DNA from 4 places in the Paraburkholderia sp. GAS82 genome. Region 1 is predicted to be linked to each of the others. Evidence: predicted binding sites of a transcription regulator. Region 1 holds the regulator's gene; each other region holds the start of a gene.
The links. Region 1 encodes HrcA, which represses chaperone genes, less so after heat shock. Its sites were predicted from a motif close to TTAGCACTCNNNNNNNNNGAGTGCTAA; they were not measured.

Region 1 (5,862 bases):
CAGCCTGGCGCGCGGCTTCTTCGGCGGGCGTGGGATTCTGGCTCGTCGGATTCTCTTGCGTGTTTTCCATGTCGCTGAAAGTCGTAAAAAAGTTAAAGCCAAGGGCGGCCGCGTGGTGCTCTGAAAGGCCCGCTTGAGCGTTGCAGAAACGCCACACAAACCACCGCTCATCGCCTACTGAGTTTGGGTCTCAAAGCACGATTTCAAGCGGTCAAAAGGAACTTTTCGCACCGCAACAGTGCGGCAGAAATGCCTCGTTACAACCATTAATCAGATAGAGATTGAGCGGCCTCGTGGACTGACCTAAACTTCAGCTGTCCACCCGGGAAGGCACGTTTACCCTAACCTGGTATATACCACTTCACTTAATTCATCGCGCGTTCGTCCAGCATCATTTCGGGGGAGTACCGTGAAACTGACCTTCGCAATATCCGTGGTCGCCTTGGTGCTCGTAGCGGGAACCACGACCATCTGCATGTCCGGGGCCGTCAACGACAGCACGACCGAATATGGCGGCGTACACGCGACGATGGAACAACTGTTCAATCCCCACCTGAAAGTTTGTCGATAGTGCGCCGGTCGCGCTTGGTCGGACGCCCGTGCAAAGCGGCGGCCGGCTCGCGATACGTCTTACGCCGCTCCTGCTCCACCTGCCGCTTCACCTTGCTTTCCTCGGTTTCCGCATAAAGCGTCTGCGCCACACTCGCCGGGCCGCGCACGTCGCACACACCCAGTACCTCCACCTGCCATACGATGCGTTCGATCTCGATTTCGACGAGATCGCCAACCCGCACCTCCTTGGCCGGTTTGACTGCCGCGCCGCCAATCCTTACGTGGGCTTTGTCGACGGCATCCGCCGCCAGCGAGCGTGTCTTGAAGAAACGCGCTGCCCATAACCACTTGTCGATGCGCAGGCGCGCGCCGGGTTCGGTCGAAATCCTGTAGTTCATCAGCTAGTCTGGCGCCCTATGTACGAAGCGGCGTCGCAAGTTGCGCATCAAGCGCGTTGAAAACGATTCCGTCAACCAGTCTCACGCCGGCACCGTACCTTGCGCGGAGGCCACCTGCACCGGCCAGCCCTGCAGGTTCTGGGCGACGATCTCCCCCAGCGCCGCAATCCACGCCTGCGAGGCGTTCAGGCAAGGAATGCGGTGAAACTCCTTGCCGCCCGCATGGACGAACTCGTCGCGGACTTCCATGCCGATTTCCTCAATAGTTTCCAGGCAATCGGCAGTAAAGCCCGGACAAAACACATCCGCGCGGCGCACTCCCGCCGCGCCCAGCTCCTTGAGCGTCGGCGCGGTATAGGGCTGCAACCACTCGGCCTTGCCGAAACGCGACTGGAACGTGACGCGGCACTCCACCGTTGTCAGCCCGAGCGCCTGCATCAAAAGTGCCCCCGTTTGCTGGCACTGGTCGTGATACGGGTCACCGAGATCGAGCGTACGTTTGGGAACGCCATGGAAGCTCAGCACCAGCTTGTCGCCGGCCGCGAAATCCGGGCGTCCATGGGCATGCCAGTACTGGTGTACCTGCGCCGCCAGCGCCGCGATATACGCCGGATGATCGGCATATTGGCGGATGGTGCGGATTTCCAGCTGGTTGCGCATGCGCTTGAGCGCCGAGAATGCAGCGTCGAATGCCGTTGCCGTAGTCGACGACGAGTATTGCGGATACATCGGCACCAGCAGTACGCGCTCGGCACCCGCCAGCTTGAGCTGATTCAGCATGTCCGGGATGCCTGGCATGCCGTAGCGCATGGCGTAGTCGACGATCGCCGTGTAGCCGTTCAACTGCAGCAGATGCCGCAAACCTTCCACCTGCTTCTCCGTGAACACGCGTAACGGTGAGCCTTCCGGTGTCCACACCGCAGCATATTTCTTGGCCGACGAGCGCCCGCGAAACGGCAGGATCAGGAGCCGCAAGATCACCTGCCAGAGGGCCGCGGGAATCTCCACGACACGTGGGTCGGACAGAAACTGCGCGAGGTAGCGCCGCACGGCCCGTGGCGTCGGTGCGTCGGGCGTGCCCAGATTGATCAGCAAAACCGCAACACGATGGGATGTGGCGGGTTGCGATGGCCGCTCGAGATCGAAACGCATAGGCAACAGGGCTAGCCGCGTACAGCGGGAAATCGGTTCAGGTGAGAGTCATTATAGCGGGGCGGTCCGCAGCCGATACCTGGCCATTCGGCCGATTGGCAAGGCGCGCGCCGCATCGCATCATTTGCAGCATGCAATTCGGGCTCCTGCCCGACGGAGGTGCGGGCAATGGCAAAGGCAATGAAACGTGCCGCGGTTCCGGGGCGCAGACGCTTATTGCTGGCTGAGCGTCAGCGAGAGCAGGCGCGCGGTGATGTCGACAATCGGAATCACACGGTTGTAGGCCATGCGCGTCGGCCCGATCACGCCGAGCGTACCGACGATCTTGCCGTTCACTTCATACGGCGCGGTCACGACGCTCATTTCCTCGATCGGCACGAGATTCGACTCGCCGCCAATGAAGATTTGCACGCCCTGGGCGTGACTCGAAACGTCGAGCAACTGAAGGAGACTGGTCTTTTGGTCGAATACGTCAAACAGCTTGCGCAGCCGCGCCATGTCCGAAGACAGGTCGGCCACTTCGAGCAGATTGCGCTCGCCGGAGATCAGCACGGTCTCGCCGGCGTCAGCTTCATCTGTGCTGGCCTTGACGGCGGCGTGCATCAGCGTGGTCATGTCGCCGCGCAGCTCGTCGATCTCTTCGCGCAGACGCCGGCGCACTTCGTCGAAGGAAAGGCCGGCAAAGTGCGCGTTGATGTAATTGGACGCTTCCACCAGTTGCGACGGCGAAAAATCGCGCTGCGTCGCCATGATGCGGTTCTGTACGTCGCCTTCGGGCGTGACGATGATGAGCAGGATGCGCTTGTCGGACAGGCGCATGAACTCGATCTGCTTGAAGACGTGACTGCGCCGTGGGGTCAGCACCACGCCGGCAAACTGCGACAGGCTGGACAGCACGCTCGCCGCCGCTGCAACGATCTTCTGCGGCTCGCCCGCCTGCAGCGTGGTCTTGACGGTACGGGTAACCGCTTCCTCGTCCGCCGCGGACTCGACTGTGAGCATCGTGTCGACAAACAGACGATAGCCGCGCGGCGTTGGAATACGGCCCGCCGAGGTGTGCGGGCTGATGACGAGCCCTGCCTCTTCCAGATCGGACATCACGTTGCGGATCGTCGCCGGGCTCAGCTCCAGCCCGGAGTAGCGGGACAACGTGCGCGAGCCGACCGGTTGACCTTCGGCGATATATCGCTCGATCAACGTTTTGAGGAGGGTTTGTGCGCGGGGATCTAGCATGACGGAAAAGTTTAGCTTAATGACGCGACGACCGCGAGCGCTAACAATAACAGCGTTCACGCCTTCGTTGGCGAGGCATGGGCTGCATGTGCCGGTTTGCCCGCACAACCCCTGGCGCGAACCCGCACCTGCGGGTTCGACGCAACGCATACCATCCCGCTGTCACGAGGAGTTCATCATTCTGCCGATAATCCTGCGCAGGCCGGCCGGCACGGGCCTGCAGCCCGACAGGCGCGCCCGCGTGGCGCCGGCCGCCCATGTGGCCGCGGACGGTTCTTTTCAGCCCTCACCTATGGTGTAATGCCGGCATGCAAGTTACCAGTCAGTTCAAGACCGTCGCGCTCGTCGGGCGCAACAACACGCCAGGCATTGGCGAGCCGCTGACCGCGCTCGCCGCGTGCATCGCCAGGCGCGGCTTCGACGTGGTGTTCGAGGCGGACACCGCCGCGGAGATCGGCATTACCGACTACCCGGCCCTGCGCCCCGCGGAAATCGGCGCCCGCGCCGACGTGGCCGTGGTGCTGGGCGGCGACGGCACGATGCTTGGCATCGGCCGCCAGCTTGCGCCGTACCGCACGCCGCTGATCGGCATCAACCATGGGCGGGTCGGCTTCATCACCGACATCCCGATTTCGGCCATGCAGGAACTCGTGCCGCAGATGCTGAGCGGCAATTTCGAGCGCGAGGAACGCATGTTGCTGGAAGCGCGCATCATGCGCGGCGGCAGCCCCATCTACCACGCGCTGGCCTTCAACGACGTGGTGGTCAACCGCAGCGGTTTCTCGGGAATGGCGGAGCTGCACGTGGCCGTGGATGGCCGCTTCATGTACAACCAGCGCTCGGACGGACTGATCGTCGCCACGCCGACCGGATCGACCGCCTACGCGTTGTCGTCAGCCGGGCCAATCCTGCATCCACAGTTGCAAGGCATCGTGCTGGTGCCGATTGCGCCACACGCATTGTCGAACCGCCCCATCGTGCTGCCGGACGACTCAAAGGTCAGCATCCAGATCGTCTCCGGCCGCGACGTCAACGTCAACTTCGACATGCAGTCGTTCACCGCGCTCGAACACAACGACACGATCGAAGTGCGCCGCTCGCGCCATACCGTGCCGCTCCTGCACCCGGTCGGCTACAGCCATTACGCGACGTTGCGCAAGAAGCTGCACTGGAATGAATACCCGTCGCACGAAGACGACATCAAGCCCTGAACCGATCCCGAATCCTGAATCCTGAACGAACACTGCGCCGATCCTGAGCTAACCCTGAGCACCTGGCCGCAGCCGGTAACCCAAGCTACCAGACGACCTCCATGCTTCGCCACCTCTCGATACGCGACTTCGTCATCGTCGCCGCGCTCGACCTTGAATTCGACAGCGGCTTTACGGTTTTCTCGGGCGAAACAGGCGCCGGCAAATCGATCCTGATCGACGCCCTGGCACTCGCGCTTGGCGCCCGCGCCGATGCAAGCGTCGTGCGCACCGGCGAGGCCCGCGCGGATATCACCGCGGAATTCGAAACGCACGCTCAGGTGGATCAGTGGCTCGACGAGCAGGCATTGGGCTCGGCGAGCGGCACGAACGGTACGCACGGTGCAAACGGCGCCGGTTCGCACGACGACACCGTCATGCTGCGGCGCGTGGTGGATGCGAACGGCCGCTCGCGTGCCTTCATCAACGGCACTGCGGCGACGCTCGCGCAACTGCGCGAGGTCGGTGAAATGCTGGTCGACATTCACGGACAGCACGCCCACCAGTTACTGATGCGCCCGGATGCGCAGCGTGAGCTATTCGATACGCACGCAGGTCTGGTCGATAAGGCTGCCACGGTGAGCCGCGCCTGGCGCGCCTGGCGCGACCGGGCACAAGCGGTCGAAACAGCCAAAACGCGCGACCGCGAACTGCAACTCGAACGAGAGCGGCTCGCGTGGCAACTGGCCGAACTCGACAAGCTCGCCCCGCAGCCGGGTGAATGGGAAGAGGTCAACGCAGAACACAACCGTCTGTCGCATTCGGCCAACCTGATCGAAGGCGTGCAGGGGGCGCTCAACGCCCTCTCTGAGTCGGACGAGGCGATGATCACGCATCTGGCATCGATCGTCTCGAAGCTGCGCGACCTGGCGGAAATCGATCCAGCGTTAAACGATGCGCTCGCTGCGCTCGAGCCTGCTGAAATCCAGTTGCAGGAAGCTGCCTATTCGCTGAGCCACTACGCGCAAAGGCTCGAACTGGACCCCGACCGGCTCGCCCAGATCGAAAGACGCGTCGACGCCTTGCATTCGGCCGCGCGCAAATTCCGTCTGCAGCCGCAGACGCTGCCGGAGGAACACGCCGCGCGTCGCGCGCAACTGGCCGCACTGGACGCCGCCGCGGATCTGGACAGCCTGCACGCTGCCGAGGCCAAAGCAAAGGAAGCCTATCTGGCCGATGCCAAACAGCTGTCCAAAGCACGTGCCAAGGCCGCCAAGGCGCTCGGCTCGGCGGTTACCACGGGCATGCAGGAACTGTCGATGAAAGGCGGCAGTTTC
Region 2 (5,862 bases), on a different contig from region 1:
CCGGAGTTACGCGTGGATACCGCGACGCAGAGCAAAGACGCGAGCGTGGCGGGGATCTTCGACTATCTGCATGAGACGTATCTCCTGAAGCCCTAAATAAAAGATCCATCTGGCTTCGGAAACGAAAAAACCCGCATCGCTGCGGGTTTTCTCTTTTGGGGAGCACGCCTTACAGCGCGCCGCCCCCATGTGTTTCGATACGAGGCTCCCGGAGGAGCCCCATCCGAAATTACATGTCCATGCCCATGCCGCCCATGCCGCCCGGCATTCCGCCGCCGCCCATCGGAGCATCTTCCTTCGGCAGTTCGCAAACAGCTGCGTCGGTCGTCAGCAGGAGACCTGCCACCGATGCTGCGTTTTGCAGTGCCGTGCGCGTGACCTTCGTCGGGTCCACAACACCAGCGTCGACCAGGTCGACGTACTCGCCGGTTGCTGCGTTGTAGCCGTAGTTGCCCGTGCCTGCTGCAACTGCTGCCACCACGACGCTGGCTTCTTCGCCGCCGTTCGTGACGATCTGGCGCAGCGGTTCTTCCATTGCGCGCAGAACAATCTTGATGCCTGCGTCTTGATCGGCGTTAGCGCCCTTCAGACCGGCGATTGCCGTACGAGCGCGGATCAGTGCGACACCGCCGCCGGCCACGATGCCTTCTTCCACAGCTGCGCGCGTTGCGTGCAGTGCGTCTTCGACACGCGCCTTCTTTTCCTTCATTTCGACTTCGGTCGCAGCGCCGACCTTGATCACTGCAACACCGCCGGCCAGCTTGGCCACGCGCTCTTGCAGCTTTTCACGGTCGTAGTCCGACGTTGCTTCTTCGATTTGCGTGCGAACTTGCTTCACGCGCGCTTCAATGTTGGCACCTTCACCAGCGCCGTCGATGATCGTGGTGTTTTCCTTGCCCACTTCGATACGCTTCGCTTGACCCAGTTCAGCCAGCGTTGCCTTTTCGAGCGTCAGGCCGGTTTCTTCAGCGATAACTTGACCGCCGGTCAGGATCGCGATGTCTTCCAGCATGGCCTTACGACGATCACCGAAGCCCGGAGCCTTGACAGCAACAGTCTTCAGAATGCCGCGGATGTTGTTCACAACCAGCGTTGCCAGAGCTTCGCCTTCGACGTCTTCTGCGATGATCAGCAGCGGACGGCCAGCCTTGGCGACTTGTTCCAGAACCGGGAGGAGGTCACGAATGTTCGACACCTTCTTGTCGTGCAGCAGCACGAACGGGTTGTCGAGCACAGCAACTTGCTTGTCCGGATTGTTGATGAAGTACGGCGACAGGTAGCCGCGGTCGAACTGCATGCCTTCAACCACGTCCAGCTCGTCTTGCAGCGACTTGCCGTCTTCAACCGTGATGACGCCTTCCTTGCCGACCTTGTCCATTGCTTCAGCGATACGGTCGCCGATCGACGAGTCGCTGTTTGCCGAAATCGCGCCAACCTGAGCGATTTCCTTGTTGGTCGTGCACGGCTTGCTGATCTTGCGCAGTTCTTCGATAGCTGCAGTCACAGCCTTGTCGATACCGCGCTTCAGGTCCATCGGGTTCATGCCCGATGCGACGTACTTCATGCCTTCGCGAACGATGGACTGGGCCAGGACCGTTGCGGTCGTGGTGCCGTCGCCTGCGTTGTCGCTGGTCTTGGAAGCCACTTCCTTGACCATTTGCGCGCCCATGTTCTGGAGCTTGTCTTTCAGTTCGATCTCTTTCGCGACCGACACACCGTCCTTGGTGACCGTCGGGCCGCCGAAGCTGCGTTCCAGGACAACGTTGCGGCCCTTCGGACCCAGCGTGACCTTCACAGCGTTCGCGAGGATGTTCACGCCTTCAACCATCTTGGCACGGGCGGAATCACCGAATACGACGTCTTTAGCTGCCATCTTCTAACTCCTTGAATTCTTGGGATATAACCGGGTAAGTAGCGCTTTGCGCTTACTTCTGCACCACGGCCATGATGTCTTCTTCGCGCATCACGAGCAGTTCGCTGCCGTCGACCTTAACGGTCTGGCCTGCGTACTTGCCGAACAGGACGCGGTCACCAACCTTCACGTCGAGCGCGATTTGTGCGCCCTTGTCGTCACGCTTGCCCGGGCCGACTGCCAGAATTTCGCCTTGATCCGGCTTTTCTGCTGCGGCTTCGGGGATCACGATGCCCGACGCGGTCTTGGTTTCTTGATCCAGACGTTTGACGATCACGCGATCATGCAAAGGACGAAGGTTCATACATACTCCTCTCTTGATTGAGACTGAAGAACGCTGAGAAAACCCGGCTGGCTGGGCCAGCCGGCGATGTTGTTAGCACTCTCGTGCAGCGAGTGCTAATTATATGGACGGGCGGTGACAAATTCAAGAAGGATGGGGGTGGGAATTTTTTGCGAGGGTTGTCGAGATTCACTTAACTTTGAACTTTGTTCACTTAAGTTTGAACTCGTGACCTGCGCTCGGACGCGCCAACAGGGCGAACATTCCATAAAAACAATGACTTATAACCCACGTAGCCGTGCCGCAGGGTTGCGCACGCTGCTGGCCACCCAGCGATTTCTGACGACCATCGTTCCGCAAAACGTAACGACTGACATTCAATCTAGGGTAAACCCCCGGAATCGATCTCATTTCTCATCCAAGCCCGGGAAGTTCGAAAAAGATGATGCGGCTTGCGGCTATCAGGTGCAGCCGATGCACAGAGTTCTGGCAGGTGATCCAGTTCGTCTCCCTGACGGCACCCCAGTGGGAGTGTTCGAAGGTGGCTAGACCCGAAAGTAGGGAATTTACTGGACCGTCCGAAAGACGTGCTTTCTTTGAACGCCGCCCGTACTCAGCCGCCCGCCGTCGTATGTGCGCTCAATCACGCCAAGTATGCAGACGGATGACCCATCTGTACGAAACGGCGATCGTCGCGTGTCGGTAGAGTCGAGATGTGGCGCGGTGGCAGTAGGTTCGGTTTGTCTGTTGCCGCCCCTTTCGTCTGGCGGTGCCCGAGTAACCTCGCCCTAACTCCGTTTCCACACCCCGCTCATTGAACCGGACATGCAGATCTCCCGCATCCGGCTCTCGGACAGGACACCACGCCTTCACACACGGCAGGTTCACAACCATGGACCAGTCAGACGCACGAGACCGAAGTGCCCGTAGAGATGCGGGGATGGATAAGTCCCGCCTCTGCGACGTCGAACCTTGTACTTGTTGCGTAACCACCGACGCAACCGCGTAGCGGTGTAGCTGTCGAGCGCCCGATACGCGCGTCTGTCCGAGCCTACCTTGAAGTAGTTCGCCCAGCCGCGCAGCGTGCGGTTCAACCGGCCCACCAGCTCCGTGGTCTCTTGCCACACCGTCTTGAGGGCGGTCATCGCATGAATCTTTTCGACCATGCGCCGGATACTCTTCTTCGACGGACGCATGCCCATACGGGCCTGGCCTGTCGTCGCTGAGTACAGCCGCCCAAACGTATAACCCAGGAAGTCGAATTCGCCTTCCGGCACCTTGCAGATTCGTGTCTTCTCTTCGTTGACCGTCAGCTTCAGTTTGTCCATGATCTCGCGCATTCGTAACAAGGCTTCCTCAGCCTTCCCTTTCTTGCACAGGATCACCAGATCGTCCGCGTAGGTCACAATGCGACTGCCAAGACTGCGCTGAAGTCCGAGCTTCTTCCATGCCAGCACAAACCGGCGCATATAAATATTCGCCAGCAGTGGTGAGATGGGTGAGCCTTGCGGAATGCCACGTCTGCTGTCTTTGGCCTCCGTCGTACGTTTCTTCCGGCCTCGGGTATCGGTTTCTTCAACGGAGCATTCCAGCCACATCTTGATCAGATGCAGCACGCGCCGATCAACGATGCGTCGCGCCAGCGACAGCATCAGTTCGGCGTGTGGAATACTTCCGAAGTAGTCCGCAAGGTCGGCATCAACGACGTCCGTTTGCCCTCGATGCAGCCGTTCCTCCACCTCGATCACCGCTTGCTGGGCGTTTCGCCCCGGGCGGTAAGCGTACTGCTCCGATGGAAGGTCCGCTTCGAAGATCGGTTCGAGCACCAGCATCGCTGCTGTCATGCACACCCGATCACGCAAGGTCGAGATGCCCAGTGGCCTCAGCTTGCCATTGGCCTTCGGGATAAACACTCTTCTGATAGGGTCCGGCCGGTAACTCTCCTGCCTGAGCGCAAGCGCCAGTTCGCCGAGCCACTTCTGCACTCCATACGCTTCGACCTCCGCGAAGTCTTGCCGATCGACACCCGGTGCGCCCCTGTTCGAGCGACACTGGGCGTACGCATGCGCCAGCACATCCTCACGGTAGATCTTGTCGTACAGCGCGTAGAAGAGATACCCGGCTTCTGCCTTCGCTTTCGCGTGTAACGCCATCTGCAGCTTCTGAACACGAATCGGAGTTGATAGGTTGCCCAATCTCCACGTCCTCACTACGTATTGCGTCTGTCCTGAACTGAGGCCCCTTCCCTCCGCCAGCATTACCCGGCTTCACCAGTACTACGGGCCTCTCCGTCATCCCAAGGCGCCCGGCCTGTCCCTCGCGGGCGTCCGGTTGGTCATCCCTGACCACGCCGAGGGACTTCCCGTGTTGCGTACGCTTTCCTTGTGTACATGCTGTCGCCACTACCCCGGCGCAGCGACTGGGCGTCCAGCCTGCTCATTCGCCCAGTCGTATCAGCCTTCCCCGATAGGGTTGTCGGGTCGGCCTGCGCATCGACCTTTTCGAGGTTTGCCCGGCGTTCACTCGCGTTACGGCCTGCACACTCGCGCTGTCACCAATTTGTGACACGCATCACCGAAGGCTTCAGCCACTTCGTTGCCTCCATAGCTGCTCCGGTTGCTTCCGGCTGGAGCATTTGCCGGGCGGGGCTTGCACCCGCTGGAAAGCGCCACCTTTTCACGGCGCACACCCTTAGCGGTCGTTGAACTTGTACAATCGCAATGGCTGCTCCCCGAACCACAAGGGGCGGTCATCGGCGTCGAAGCGCGCGCCGTGCTGCCGGCGCTATATTTGCTCGTGGCGATTGGGCAAAATCAACGTGGTCCACGTTCCCGCACGGGCACGCAGACTTTGGTGGTTGGCTTCGGGCACGCTTTTCAATGTGGCTGGCGTATCTCTGCACCCGAATTAAGGCGATGCTCATGCCCTGTGAGGCGGCGCGCATGCGTCTTCGACCGAGTTGATCTTCCCTCTTTGTAAGCCGAGAAACCAATTACCTTAAACGATGCATTTCTTGAGCACGAATCGAGACGAAGTTCGCATCGAATACGTCCTCGCCGACTTCAGCGAGCGCTGCCACCAAGCATCAAACCCGGCCCACTAGAATTTCGAACCGCGACCACGTATGTCCACAAAACAGCCCGGTAAAGCTGCACGCGGCGCGAAGCAGGCGGCCGCTCCGTCACCGACGCCCGCGAACGACGTGAGCCGACAACGTACAATTCTCGACGTCGTCGAGGAAATGATGCCGGACGGTTCGCATTCGGAATTGGTAGAAGCAACGGATGACGCCTATGTCAATCGCCTGCTGCGGCTGATCATTCCGCCTCGCTGGCCTGCGGACATGTTTGCGGTCGTGGCAACGCTGATGGGACTCTCAGGGTGCTACACGGAAGCGTCTCTCGTTGGCAATCATTACCTGAATCACGATACGTACATCGGCGAAGTGATGCAGGCGGCCATCGAGTGGCGAGAAACCGGCAAATGTCCGCAATTGGTCGAAGTTTGGTGGTACGACCTGCTGGCTGTCCATGGTCCGACGCCACTGACTCGTCTCAAGGCTGAGATTCCATTTAGCACGGCTGTCGCGACTTTGATGCGCCTGCTCGCAGTTGCGGACGAAGCGTCAGCGGGGGTTGGATGGATGCCACGCGACGAGAAGAAATTG
Region 3 (5,862 bases), on a different contig from region 1:
ATGGAATCCGGATCGCATAGTCGGTCCGCTCTTCCTTCTGGTTCGGGATGCCAAATATCGTGAATGGTGCGGGCGCCGGCGCGGTCTCCCATTCCGATTCAATGGCGGCGAGTTTGACCTGCTGGACTTCGCCGGTGCGGTAGCCGGATTCGTCGCCGAGCACGATCACGCAGACCGTCGATGCGAGGCCGAAGCCCGCCGCTATCGCGAACGAGCGTAGCGCGAATTCCGTGTCGCGCCGCTTGAGCAGGTACCACGACGAGATGCCGAGCACGAACATCGAAGCCGTCACATAGCCGGCGGAAACCGTGTGCACGAACTTCACCTGTGCAACGGGATTGAACAGCACCGCGTAGATGCTCGACAGTTCCATCCGCATGGTTTCGTAGTTGAACTCGGCGCCGACCGGATTGTTCATCCAGCCGTTGGCGACCAGAATCCACAACGCGGACAGGTTCGAACCCAGTGCAACGAGGAAGGTGACGATCAGATGCTGCACCCGTGACAACCGTGGCCAGCCGAAGAAGAACAGGCCGACGAAGGTCGACTCAAGGAAGAACGCCATCAGCCCTTCGACCGCGAGCGGTACGCCGAAGATATCGCCGACGTAATGGGAGTAGTACGACCAGTTGGTGCCGAACTGGAACTCCAGCGTGAGACCGGTGGTGACGCCCATCGCGAAGTTGATGCCGAACAGCTTGCCCCAGAACTGCGTCATGTCCTTGTAGATCTGCTTGCCGGTCATCACGTAGACGGATTCCATGATGACGAGCAGCCAGGACAGTCCGAGCGTAAGGGGTACGAACAAAAAGTGATAAAGCGCCGTCACCGCAAACTGGAGACGCGAGAGGTCGACGACTTCGCTACCGGGCATGTTGATCACCTTGAGACGGATGCGGGGCGGGCGCGGAGAGCAGCGCCTGCGCGACGAGCGCGGGCGGCATGGACATGTTCTCCGCCATGGGATGATTGAAAAACGCGTACTTGAGCACCATCAGGAGTGCAAATTTGATGGCAAGCACGATGGCGATATCTCGCCCGAAGGTCGGTCCGCGTGCCCAGGCGGCGATTCGCGCGCGCAGGGCAGGGCGAGGCGGAGTCCTCTCGTGTAGCGTTATGGTCATGATCGGTCGATGGTTCGACTTCACACCGGTTTACCCGGCCGGATCCAGGCCGCGCAGACGGCTTGGAGAATGCATAACGATATTAAGATAGGGGCTGGCAGCGAGGAAGTTCGCGACTGTGGCATTGGGTCGCGTAGGCATGCCGTCCACGTCACTAATACAAGCAACCTTGCGCTACGTCAAGGAAATGGGGTGGGGTTGGGACGTGGTAAATGAAAAAGCCCCGCCGTCTTACGAGGGCAGGGCTGATGTCTTACAGAGCGCGGACGAGTGTCTGACGGCGCCGAGTGCCGCTATTTTGCGTTAAGCGTACTCGTTCAATGCGCTGCGCATTTTCTTCATGGCGCTCGCCTCGATCTGGCGAATGCGCTCGGCCGACACGCCGAATTCGTCTGCCAGGTCGTGCAGCGTCGAACCACCCGAACCGTCATCCTGCACCTGCAGCCAGCGGGCTTCGATAATCCGGCGGCTGCGTGCGTCCAGCGATTCGAGGGCGCTGGCGATGCCGTCGCTTTGCAACTTGTCGCGCTGACGCGCTGCCAGCACGGCGGTCGGTTCGCTATGCGAATCGGCCAGATAGGCGATCGGCGCGTACGATTCCTCGCCGTCCTCCACCTGACCTTCCAGTGCGATATCGCCACCGGATAGGCGCGTTTCCATCTCGGCCACTTCCTCGCGCTTGACGTTCAGTTCCTTGGCGAGACCTTCGATCTCGTCCGGCGTGAACGCGCCCAAGCCCTGCTTGTGGCTGCGCAGGTTGAAGAACAGCTTGCGCTGCGCCTTGGTGGTGGCGACCTTCACCATGCGCCAGTTGCGCAGGATGTATTCGTGGATCTCGGCCTTGATCCAGTGCATGGCGTACGACACGAGACGCACGTTCTGCTCCGGATCGAAGCGCTTCACGGCCTTCATCAGGCCGATATTGCCTTCCTGGATCAGGTCGGCATGCGGCAGGCCATAGCCCAGATAGTTGCGCGCGATCGACACCACCAGTCGCAAATGCGACAGGACGAGGCGGCGCGCGGACTCCAGGTTACCCTGCTCGCGAAATTCGGTGGCGAACTGTCGTTCCTCCGCCGGCGTCAGCATCGGAATCCGGTTCACGGCCTGGATGTAGGCGTCGATATTGCCCAGTTGACCGGGCAGCAGCGAAGAATGCGAGAGCGCCAGTGCACCTGCCGAAGCGGCCTTAGCCGACGACGGGCTCAGAGTACTCGGAAGGGTCATTGCGTTGCTCACGTAGAAAACTCCTTTGGAATCAGCCAAAAGCTCAGTCGAACTTCGACTCCAGCGTGGATGTTAGCACTCTCAATATCCGAGTGCTAATACTTAGAGTGTGTGGGGGTATCATGGTTCCCGCCTGGCTATCGAAATTTGATTTTCAATAGCATCATACGCTTTCTACGCTTTGACGGGGATGAGCGTAGGATTTGCTCTGGATGGGGGCACCTTGGTGAACTGTCACCAGTTTTCGGCCTTTTCGAGTATTGGTCTGCTGAATTCCGAGTTTCTTCTTATGATTTCTTGCGCCCGTGGCTTTCGGTATATGGGGTGCAGGACCGGCTTTTTCAAGGGCAATTTATGCGCGGTGGGTACCGCGATTGAAGTTGGATCGCGGCCACGCCGCAATGTTCCAGCGTCCCTTCGACAGCTGACGTGGGGGCGGGCTTCGTATGTCGGCAGCAGTGTCTGGCGGTCTACCGGTTTTGGCGTCCTTCGCGAACGGCGGTATCAAAGAGCCCAAACCTGGTATAAATTTCAGCCAGCTATATTTGCAACGTAACTTCTAAGACCGCGGCCGCTGTCGGCCCGTCGAGGCAAAGGGGCTGAGCAATGTCCGCAAAGGTGATCGAGGCGATTCGTGGGCTCGAGCGCGACCGCTTTCGAGCGATGGTCGATGGCAACGGACCGTTGCTCGACTCGCTGCTCTCCGAGACCGTCAGCTATGTCCACACGAATGGCAAACGGGAAACGAAGCGGCAGTTCATCGACGGAATCACAGCGGGGCGCCGTCGTTATCGGCAGATCGAGATCCAGTCACAGGAGGTGCTGCCGGTGGGGCGTGAAACCTGTGTGATCGTCACGGGGCGAGCGCTCATCGAGATGGAGGCGAACAACGGCGCGTTGCTGTTCCCGATTGCCTATACGGCACTGCATGCGCAGGAAGACGGTGAGTGGCGGCTGGTCGCATGGCAGGCAACGCGTTGCGCGATCGAGTGAGGGTGGGCTTCTCTCGCCGGGACGCTGGGTGAGCGACCCGTGCTCGTAGGCGCGGCAGATCGTGCCGCGCTCTCTTAAGGTTGTTGTCTGCTTTTGCGTCTGAGTTGAGCAGCCGGTTGCCGTCAGGCCGCGACTCTACGGTCGCGCTCTTGCCACGCCGCCGAATTTACCACTTCTGCCATATCTGTCCCGGCCGCCTCGTTTGTTCCGATTGCCCGGTTCACCGCGCTGACAACGGCATCCACGACCGCCGTCGCAGCTTCCGGGCTAACTCCAACGCCGTACCGGACCGCGTGCTCTCCGACCCTGCAGCCCGCGAACACCGCCGTGCGCCCATCGGTGGTACGAGTGCTTTCAAACGAGATGACCTCAATCGTCTGCCCCGCAACTGCAGCGAACGCGGCGGCGACGCGGCGGGCGTGTTGCTCGTGCGGCGCATGCTGCGCGTCTTGCGCCTCGGACGGCGCACGGGGCCGATTCGTCGCCGCCACATTGACGTCGCGATCTTCCCACCGCACGGTTGAAGCGTTGACCCGCCGCGCCGGCCCTGCGGTCTCGAAGTACTCGCGGGCGAACAACGCACAGATCGCCTCACCGCTGATCTCGGCGCCACTGATATCCGTGGCGGCCTGCACCGCGTGGCTGAACTCGATCTGCACGCGGCGCGGCGGCGTGAAGCCCATGCCGCGTTCGAGCAGGTAGGTCGAGCCACCTTTGCCCGACTGGCTGTTCACGCGGATCACAGCGTCATAACTGCGGCCCACGTCGGCCGGGTCGACCGGCAGATAGGGCACTTCCCACACTGCGTCCGGCTTCTGCTGGGCAAAGCCCTTGCGAATCGCATCCTGGTGCGATCCCGAGAACGCCGTATAGACGAGATCGCCCGCATACGGATGGCGCGGATGCACCGGCAACTGGTTGCAGCGCTCTACCACGCGGCGTACCGCGTCGATATTCGAGAAGTCGAGGCCTGGGTCGATGCCTTGGGTGTAAAGATTCATCGCCAGCGTGACGAGGTCGACATTGCCGGTGCGCTCGCCATTCCCGAAGAGACACCCTTCGACGCGATCCGCGCCCGCCAGCACGGCGAGCTCGGCGGCGGCGACCGCGGTGCCGCGATCGTTATGCGGATGCACCGACAGCACGATGCTGTCCCGGTAGCCGAGATTGCGGTCCATCCATTCGATCTGGTCGGCGTACACGTTCGGCATTGCGGCTTCGACCGTAGCGGGCAGATTAACGATCATCTTGTGATCCCGCGTGGGCCGCCACGTCTGAGCGACCGCATCGCACACCTCGCGGGCGAACGGCAGCTCGGTCATGCTGAAGGTTTCGGGCGAGTACTGGTAGATCCAGTGCGTCTGCGGCCGTTCTTGCGCGTACTGCTTGATGAGCCGCGTGCCCTCGACCGCGAGCGCCTTCACTTCGTCTTTCGACTGGTTGAAGACGATCTTGCGGAACGCCGGTGCGATCGCGTTGTACAAGTGGACGATCGCGCGCGGCACGCCGTCGAGCGCCTCGAAGGTGCGCGCGATCAGTTCTTCGCGCGACTGGACGAGCACCTGGATCGTCACATCGTCGGGAACGCGCTTCTCGTCGATCAGCTTGCGCACGAAATCGAAGTCGGTCTGCGAGGCCGACGGAAAGCCGACTTCGATTTCCTTGAAGCCGATCCGGACCAGCATCTCGAAGAACTCGAGCTTTTGCGCGATGCTCATGGGCTCGATCAGCGACTGGTTGCCGTCGCGCAGGTCGGTGGCCATCCAGATGGGGGCTTGCTGGATCGTGCGGCTGGGCCATTTTCGGCCGGGCAAACGGACGGCGGGGAACGGCCGGTATTTTTCAGCGGGATTGCGCAACATGATGAGCCTCGTTCGTTCTGTCGTATGCAAAGGGGCGTGGCCTCGAGCGGCTGGCGGGTTGCCACGGATGCGACCTTCGCGATTCGTCCGAACGGTAAACGGACGAATACAAACGACTGACAGGTTGTAAAAGGAACTACGGTTTGGGGTGCAACGGAAACTGCGGGACTACTTTGAGGACCGGCTTTGAACCGCTGGGGCGGCCAACGCGCGGCGCTACGCCTGGCTTACGCTAGACGTAGCGATAGGGGCCGCGCTAGGCGGCCGGAGGTAATTCGGAGGGTGTTCGGAAGGGAACGCATGGGTCAAATGTATGCGAGCGGGCCGCAGCGTGTCAACCGCGGATGCTCACAATGGATCGTTGCGCAGCCTCGCGTGAAGCGCCGTAGCGCCCGCGCGAAGCCCGTCACGCCGAGATTCGGGCGATCTCCGCGATCACGCCAATCTGCCGTTCGATCGCGCTCGGCACGGGCGCTTCGCCGCGCAGTACGGCATCGATCCACGCAGCGGTGGTAGCGGCGTCGCGTGCTTCGGGCAACTCGACTTCGGGGGCGTCTGCCGAGGAGCGCTCGGCGGCCACGCGTGTTTCGCAGATGCCGTCATGCAGCCAGTCGATCTGCACCTGCCGGCGCGTATCGGCGACGGCTTCGCCTTCT
Region 4 (5,862 bases), on a different contig from region 1:
GTATCGAAGCGCACTTCGTTCTACGCGATCGGCTTCTTCGAAACCGCTTCGGGTATCGACTCGACTGGCAAGAAGGCGGTGGCCGATCTGAGCGGCAGCGCCTACTCGGCTGACAACCATCAGCTCGCCGCAATCGTCGGCATCACCCACCGCTTCTAAGTGGGTGAACACCGGCCGCTCCCTCGCGGCCGGTTAGTCAGAAGAACCGCAGCGCTCACAGTTCGATACTGCGAGCGCTGCGCGCATCGACGACCAAAGCGCTCATTCCAGAGCGCGCTTCCCCTCAAAACGATTCGCTGAACGGCCGCAGATCGATTTCCTGCGACCATGCGCTGCGCCGCTGCTGATGGAGATGCCAATAGGCCTCGGCGATATCGTCGGGATTGAGCAGACCATCCGCACCGCTTTCGGCAACCCGCTGCGGTGCCGATGTACGCAACCGCTCGCCGTCGATGCCTCCATCGATCACCACGTGCGCAACATGAATATTCTTTGGCCCGAACTCGCGCGCGAGACTCTGCGCAAGTGAGCGCAAAGCGGCTTTGGCAGAGGCAAATGCGGCAAATGGCGGACGGCCGCGCAACGAAGCGGTCGCACCCGTGAACAGCAGCGAGCCTCGGCCCGCGGCCAGCAGCGCAGGCAGCGCCGCCCGGGCGAACAGAAAGCCGCCGAGCGTCGTGACGCGCCACGCCGCTTCAAACTGCTCGGCAGTCAATTCGAGCGTCGGCACACGTATCCCGCCAGCGGCATTGAAAATTGCCGCTTCGAGCGTGCCTGTCTCAGCGAGTTGCCTTGCAATTGCGATCAGGTCACTCTCGCTTGTGACGTCGCCGGGGAATGCCAGAGCATGACCACCCGTACCGCGAATTTCATCGACGAGGGCATCGAGCCGCTCACGCGAACGGCCCGTCACGGCAACGCTAAAACCCTCGCGAGCAAAACGGCGCGCAAGCGCCGCACCGAGTCCAGCGCTCGCTCCCACACCGGCAATCCACGCGACACGCTTGCGCGCATCGCCTTGCCCGACAGCGTCGGTCATCGCGCCCTCCTTTGCGTTCTGGTCGTGAGCATCATCCCGGCGGGATGTCGAGCGGCACGACAAACATGCCGGCAGTGTATTCCATATGAAAATAGCCGCTGCGCGCGTAGGCGGCAATGCGTTCCAACCGCTCGGACGATTGGCCGCTGCGGGCTGCCGCCGATCTCTCGTCAGGGGATTGATCCAGATTCACGGGTACGCGTTTTGACAATTGCTTTTGCAGGCTTCGCACGGGGTGGCGAAGTCCGCCCCAGAAAAGCGTCGCTGAATGCGTGGCCATACGACCTCCGTCGAGTGAATACCATCCAGTCAAATCTAGTGACCCGCTCGAGCAAGTGCAAACAAGTTTTTGTGGATTGGTTTTCGGAGAACGTAGCAAAAACCGCATTGGCGATAAGGGGAAGCGGCCTGCTTCGCCTCGGCTCCGCTCAGAGTCGTCCCGGTCGGGGATCGGCTACGAAGCCGTCGCGGTTCGGCATTTTCACAGCGGGCAAAGACCGCGCGTCCAGACGGGTATCCGGTGGCACGATGCCGTTCTGGTTGAGCAGGAATGCGCAAACGGCATAGACGTCATCGGCTGAAAGCGACTCGGGCGCGGTAAAGGGCATTGCACGACGAATATAGTCGAACAGCGTGGTCGCATAGGGCCAGTAGCTACCGACGGTGCGCCTCGGCTTCGCACTCGCCAGCGTACCGCGACCACCCACTAACGCATCTCCGAGCAGCCCTTGGCCCTGCGCGCCATGGCATGCGGCACATTGGGCCGCAAACACGCGCGCACCGGTGGCGACGTCGCCGCTGCCTGCGGGCAAGCCATGGCCGTCGGGCGCGATGTCGATATTCCACGCCGCGAGGTCCTGGTCCGATAACGGTGTGCCGACGCCGTAGCCCGCGTGTGCGTTCGACGCGAGCAAACTCGCAACGACAAAAGCTGCAGGCGCAAGCGTACGTCTCAACACATTAAGCATTTCGCACCTCGCCACTCGCGTCGACACGCCACTGCTGAATCGCGTTGTAGTGATACTGCGAGTTCAACCCGCGTGCCGCCACTAGCGCTTCCCGCGTAGGCTGCACATAGCCGGTCGAATCCGTGGCGCGCGACAGGATCACTGCAGGCGCACCTTGCCACAACCAGTCCAGTTGGAAGCGCGTCAGCGCGCGATCGCCCGGGGTTCCGTCGATGCGCGCGAGTTGCCACGTAACGCCCGCATCCGTCGATACCTCGACCTTGCGAATCGTGCCGCGCCCCGACCAGGCGAGGCCACTGATCGGGTAGTAGCCTTGCGTGCTCAGACGATGCCCCGGTGAAGGCCGGGTGATCACGGACTTCGCATCCATTTCGAATGCGAACTGCCGCGCGGTTCCATTCGCCATCAGGCTCGTGTATCGAGAAGTTTCCTCGCGCGTCTGCAGCGGCGCATCGACGAACTTCAGGCGGCGCAGCCATTTGACGTTCGTATTGCCTTCGAAGCCCGGCACGATCAGGCGCAGCGGATAGCCGTTCTCCGGGCGCAAACGCTCGCCGTTCTGCGCATAGACCACCATGGCGCGCTCGAGGATGCGATCGAGCGGCAAGCTGCGCGTCATTGCCGCGGCATCCGCGCCCTCCGCCAGCACCCAGCCGCCGCGTCCACCTTGCCCATCTTTCGACGTCGACAGGCCCCCCACTTCTTCCAGCAAGGTCGAAAGCCGTACACCCGTCCATTCGCAGCACGACAGCAAACCGTGCGTCAGTTGCACCGGTTGACCGCTCGGTCCATTCCATTCGCCACCGGTATTGCCGGAACATTCGATGAAATGGATCCGCGATTCGGACGGCAGGCGAACCAGATCATCCATCGTGAACAGTTTCGGCTCGCGTACAAGACCATGAATCACGAGGCGGTGCTGATCGGGATCGATATCCGGCACACCGTTGTGATGCCGTTCGTAGACGAGGCCGTTCGGCGTGATCGTGCCAAACAGGTCCGCTAGCGGCGTCATCGACGAAGCGGCCCCGGGCAACGGCCACGCCTTCGCGCTACGACGCACCACATCGGCCTCGTGCGCTGAGGGCAAGCCATAGGGATGCTCGAGTATCGGCGCGCCCGGCGTGCGGCTCCATGGCGCGATATCAAGTGGCTTTAGCAGCGGGTTTGCGGCCGCGCCGGCACGTTGTGCGACCACCAGACCGCTCGCGGCGAGTCCGCCCAGCAAACGGCGACGGCCGCGCGAAGTGGGCCTATCGGGTGCATGGGGTGAAGTGTCGCGAACCTTTTTCATCGGTGTCAGTGCGTCATGGGCCAACTGGCCACTGTAGCAACTGAAGCGGCGCCGACAAAACGAGCAATCGTGATATCGATCGAACCCAATGTGTAGAACGCCCCTTGCCCCCGGCTTACCAGGCTCGCAAATAAACTAAACAGAAAAACGCCGATAAGGATTTGAGGATTCGTTATTGGAGTGCACCGTTGGCGATTCTTATACTCGATCACGGTCAGCACTCGCCAGCGAAGAGTGCCAAATCTCCACAGCAGGAATGTCTAAATGAGCCTACGTCCTTTGCATGACCGCGTGATCGTCAAACGCCTCGATCAGGAAACGAAAACCGCTTCGGGCATCGTCATTCCCGAGAGCGCCGCGGAAAAACCCGATCAAGGCGAAGTGCTCGCCGTCGGCCCCGGCAAGCGCGATAACGACGGCAAGCGTATCGAGCCGGACCTGAAAGTCGGCGAGCGCGTGCTGTTCGGTAAATACGCGGGCCAGCAGGTCAAGGTCGACGGCACGGATCTGCTCGTGCTGCGCGAAGAAGACATCGTCGCCGTAGTCCACCAATAAGGGAGCATCACAAGATGGCAGCCAAAGAAATCGTCTTTAGCGACAGCGCGCGTTCGAAACTGGTCGAAGGCGTCAACATTCTCGCCAATGCAGTGAAAGTCACGCTCGGCCCGAAAGGCCGCAACGTCGTGCTCGAACGTAGTTTCGGTTCGCCGGTTGTGACCAAGGACGGTGTGTCCGTGGCCAAGGAAATCGAGCTGGCCGACAAGTTGCAGAATATCGGCGCGCAACTGGTGAAGGAAGTCGCCTCGCGTACCAGCGATGCCGCCGGCGACGGTACCACCACCGCCACGGTGCTGGCGCAAGCGATTGTCCGCGAAGGCCAGAAATACGTCGCGGCAGGCCTCAATCCGCTGGATCTGAAGCGTGGTATCGACAAGGCCGTGACCGCGGCAATCGAAGAACTGAAGAAGATCAGCAAGCCAACTACCACGAGCAAGGAAATCGCTCAGGTTGCAACGATCTCGGCGAATGGTGAAGAATCGATCGGTCAGCGTATTGCCGAAGCCATCGACCGTGTCGGCAAGGAAGGCGTGATCACCGTCGAAGACGGCAAATCGCTCGCCGACGAACTGGACGTGGTCGAAGGACTGCAGTTCGATCGTGGCTACCTGTCGCCGTATTTCATCAACAATCCGGACAAGCAGGTCGCCGTTCTCGACAGCCCGTTCATTCTGCTGCACGACAAGAAGATCTCGAACATCCGCGATCTGCTGCCGGTGCTCGAGCAGGTTGCCAAGGCAGGCCGTCCGCTGCTGATCATCGCCGAGGACGTCGAAGGCGAAGCACTTGCAACACTGGTAGTTAACAACATCCGCGGCATTCTGAAGACAGTGGCGGTCAAGGCGCCGGGCTTCGGCGATCGCCGTAAGGCCTTGCTCGAAGATATCGCGATCCTTACCGGTGGTCAGGTGATTGCCGAGGAGACCGGTCTCACGCTCGAAAAAGCGACGCTGGCGGAACTGGGCCAGGCCAAGCGCATCGAGGTGGGCAAGGAGAACACCACGGTCATCGACGGCGGCGGCGACGCGAAGAACATCGAAGCGCGTGTCAAGCAGATCCGCGTGCAGATCGAAGAAGCCACCTCCGACTACGACCGCGAAAAGCTGCAAGAGCGCGTCGCCAAGCTCGCAGGCGGCGTGGCGGTGATCAAGGTGGGCGGCGCAACCGAGATCGAAGTCAAAGAGAAGAAGGACCGCGTGGACGATGCGTTGCACGCGACTCGTGCGGCCGTGGAAGAAGGCATTGTGCCGGGCGGCGGTGTCGCGCTGATCCGCGTCAGGAACGCAATCAAGGATCTGAAAGGCAGTAATCCCGATCAGGACGCCGGGGTGAAGATCGTGCTGCGCGCGCTTGAAGAACCGCTACGCCAGATCGTGACCAACGCGGGCGAGGAAGCGAGTGTGGTGGTGGCGAAGGTCGCGGAAGGCAGCGGCAACTTCGGCTACAACGCGCAAACCGGCGAGTACGGCGATCTGGTGGAATCGGGTGTGCTCGATCCGACCAAGGTCACGCGCACGGCATTGCAGAACGCGGCATCGGTTGCGGGCCTGCTGCTCACCACCGATGCGACCGTGTATGAAGCACCGAAGGACGCGCCGCCGCAGTCGCCGGCGGGTGGGCCGGGCGCAGGCGGTCCGGGTTTCGACTTCTGACGATCGATGAGCCCCGCGCGGTTCGCGCGCGTTGATTCTTTGGTCTTAACAACACGCATGCCTGCCTCGCGCAGGCATGCGTGTTTCTGCAATAACGTCCTTAAGCATTTTTTCGCAAATGCTTATCAGCATTTGTCGTTTCGGCCATATTCAGCAGACCATTAACATCCTGTCGTCCCGGCCCGAGCGCGCCGGAGGATTCACAGGAGAGCATCATGGTCGCTCATCACGGCGGAGCGCCAGAGATCGTCATCGTCGGTGGCGGTCTTTCCGGCACGGCGCTCGCCATCAAGCTGCTGCGCGAAGCACAGCAAGCCCTCGCGATCCGCCTCGTCGACCCGTGTACGCAGC

Region 2: groES (co-chaperone GroES) is a predicted target of HrcA. The motif match lies at 2,289-2,315, and genes of this name have one in related genera.
Region 3: rpoH (RNA polymerase sigma factor RpoH) is a predicted target of HrcA. The motif match lies at 2,424-2,450, and genes of this name have one in related genera.
Region 4: P3T17_RS28585 (co-chaperone GroES) is a predicted target of HrcA. The motif match lies at 3,516-3,542, and genes of this name have one in related genera.

Annotation. Positions count from the first base shown of each region.
Region 1 covers NZ_JBNDLX010000014.1:45,526-51,387, reverse strand. The annotation lists gene grpE (nucleotide exchange factor GrpE) at 1-70, opposite strand, end outside; gene P3T17_RS33315 (RNA-binding S4 domain-containing protein) at 543-950, opposite strand; gene hemH (ferrochelatase) at 1,032-2,102, opposite strand; gene hrcA (heat-inducible transcriptional repressor HrcA) at 2,316-3,335, opposite strand; gene P3T17_RS33300 (NAD kinase) at 3,644-4,546, shown strand; gene recN (DNA repair protein RecN) at 4,648-5,862, shown strand, end outside.
Region 2 covers NZ_JBNDLX010000006.1:79,507-85,368, reverse strand. The annotation lists gene cysC (adenylyl-sulfate kinase) at 1-96, shown strand, start outside; gene groL (chaperonin GroEL) at 230-1,873, opposite strand; gene groES (co-chaperone GroES) at 1,926-2,216, opposite strand; gene ltrA (group II intron reverse transcriptase/maturase) at 3,080-4,453, opposite strand; gene P3T17_RS19575 (hypothetical protein) at 5,320-5,862, shown strand, end outside.
Region 3 covers NZ_JBNDLX010000003.1:561,390-567,251, forward strand. The annotation lists gene P3T17_RS12870 (cytochrome ubiquinol oxidase subunit I) at 1-874, opposite strand, end outside; gene cydP (cytochrome oxidase putative small subunit CydP) at 864-1,124, opposite strand; gene rpoH (RNA polymerase sigma factor RpoH) at 1,428-2,363, opposite strand; partial or broken gene P3T17_RS12885 (acyloxyacyl hydrolase) at 2,775-2,914, shown strand; gene P3T17_RS12890 (nuclear transport factor 2 family protein) at 2,958-3,344, shown strand; gene leuA (2-isopropylmalate synthase) at 3,467-5,206, opposite strand; gene ybiB (DNA-binding protein YbiB) at 5,613-5,862, opposite strand, start outside.
Region 4 covers NZ_JBNDLX010000010.1:161,835-167,696, forward strand. The annotation lists gene P3T17_RS28560 (porin) at 1-159, shown strand, start outside; gene P3T17_RS28565 (SDR family NAD(P)-dependent oxidoreductase) at 284-1,039, opposite strand; gene P3T17_RS28570 (hypothetical protein) at 1,071-1,319, opposite strand; gene P3T17_RS28575 (c-type cytochrome) at 1,468-2,007, opposite strand; gene soxC (sulfite dehydrogenase) at 2,000-3,301, opposite strand; gene P3T17_RS28585 (co-chaperone GroES) at 3,566-3,856, shown strand; gene groL (chaperonin GroEL) at 3,871-5,511, shown strand; gene P3T17_RS28595 (FAD/NAD(P)-binding protein) at 5,727-5,862, shown strand, end outside.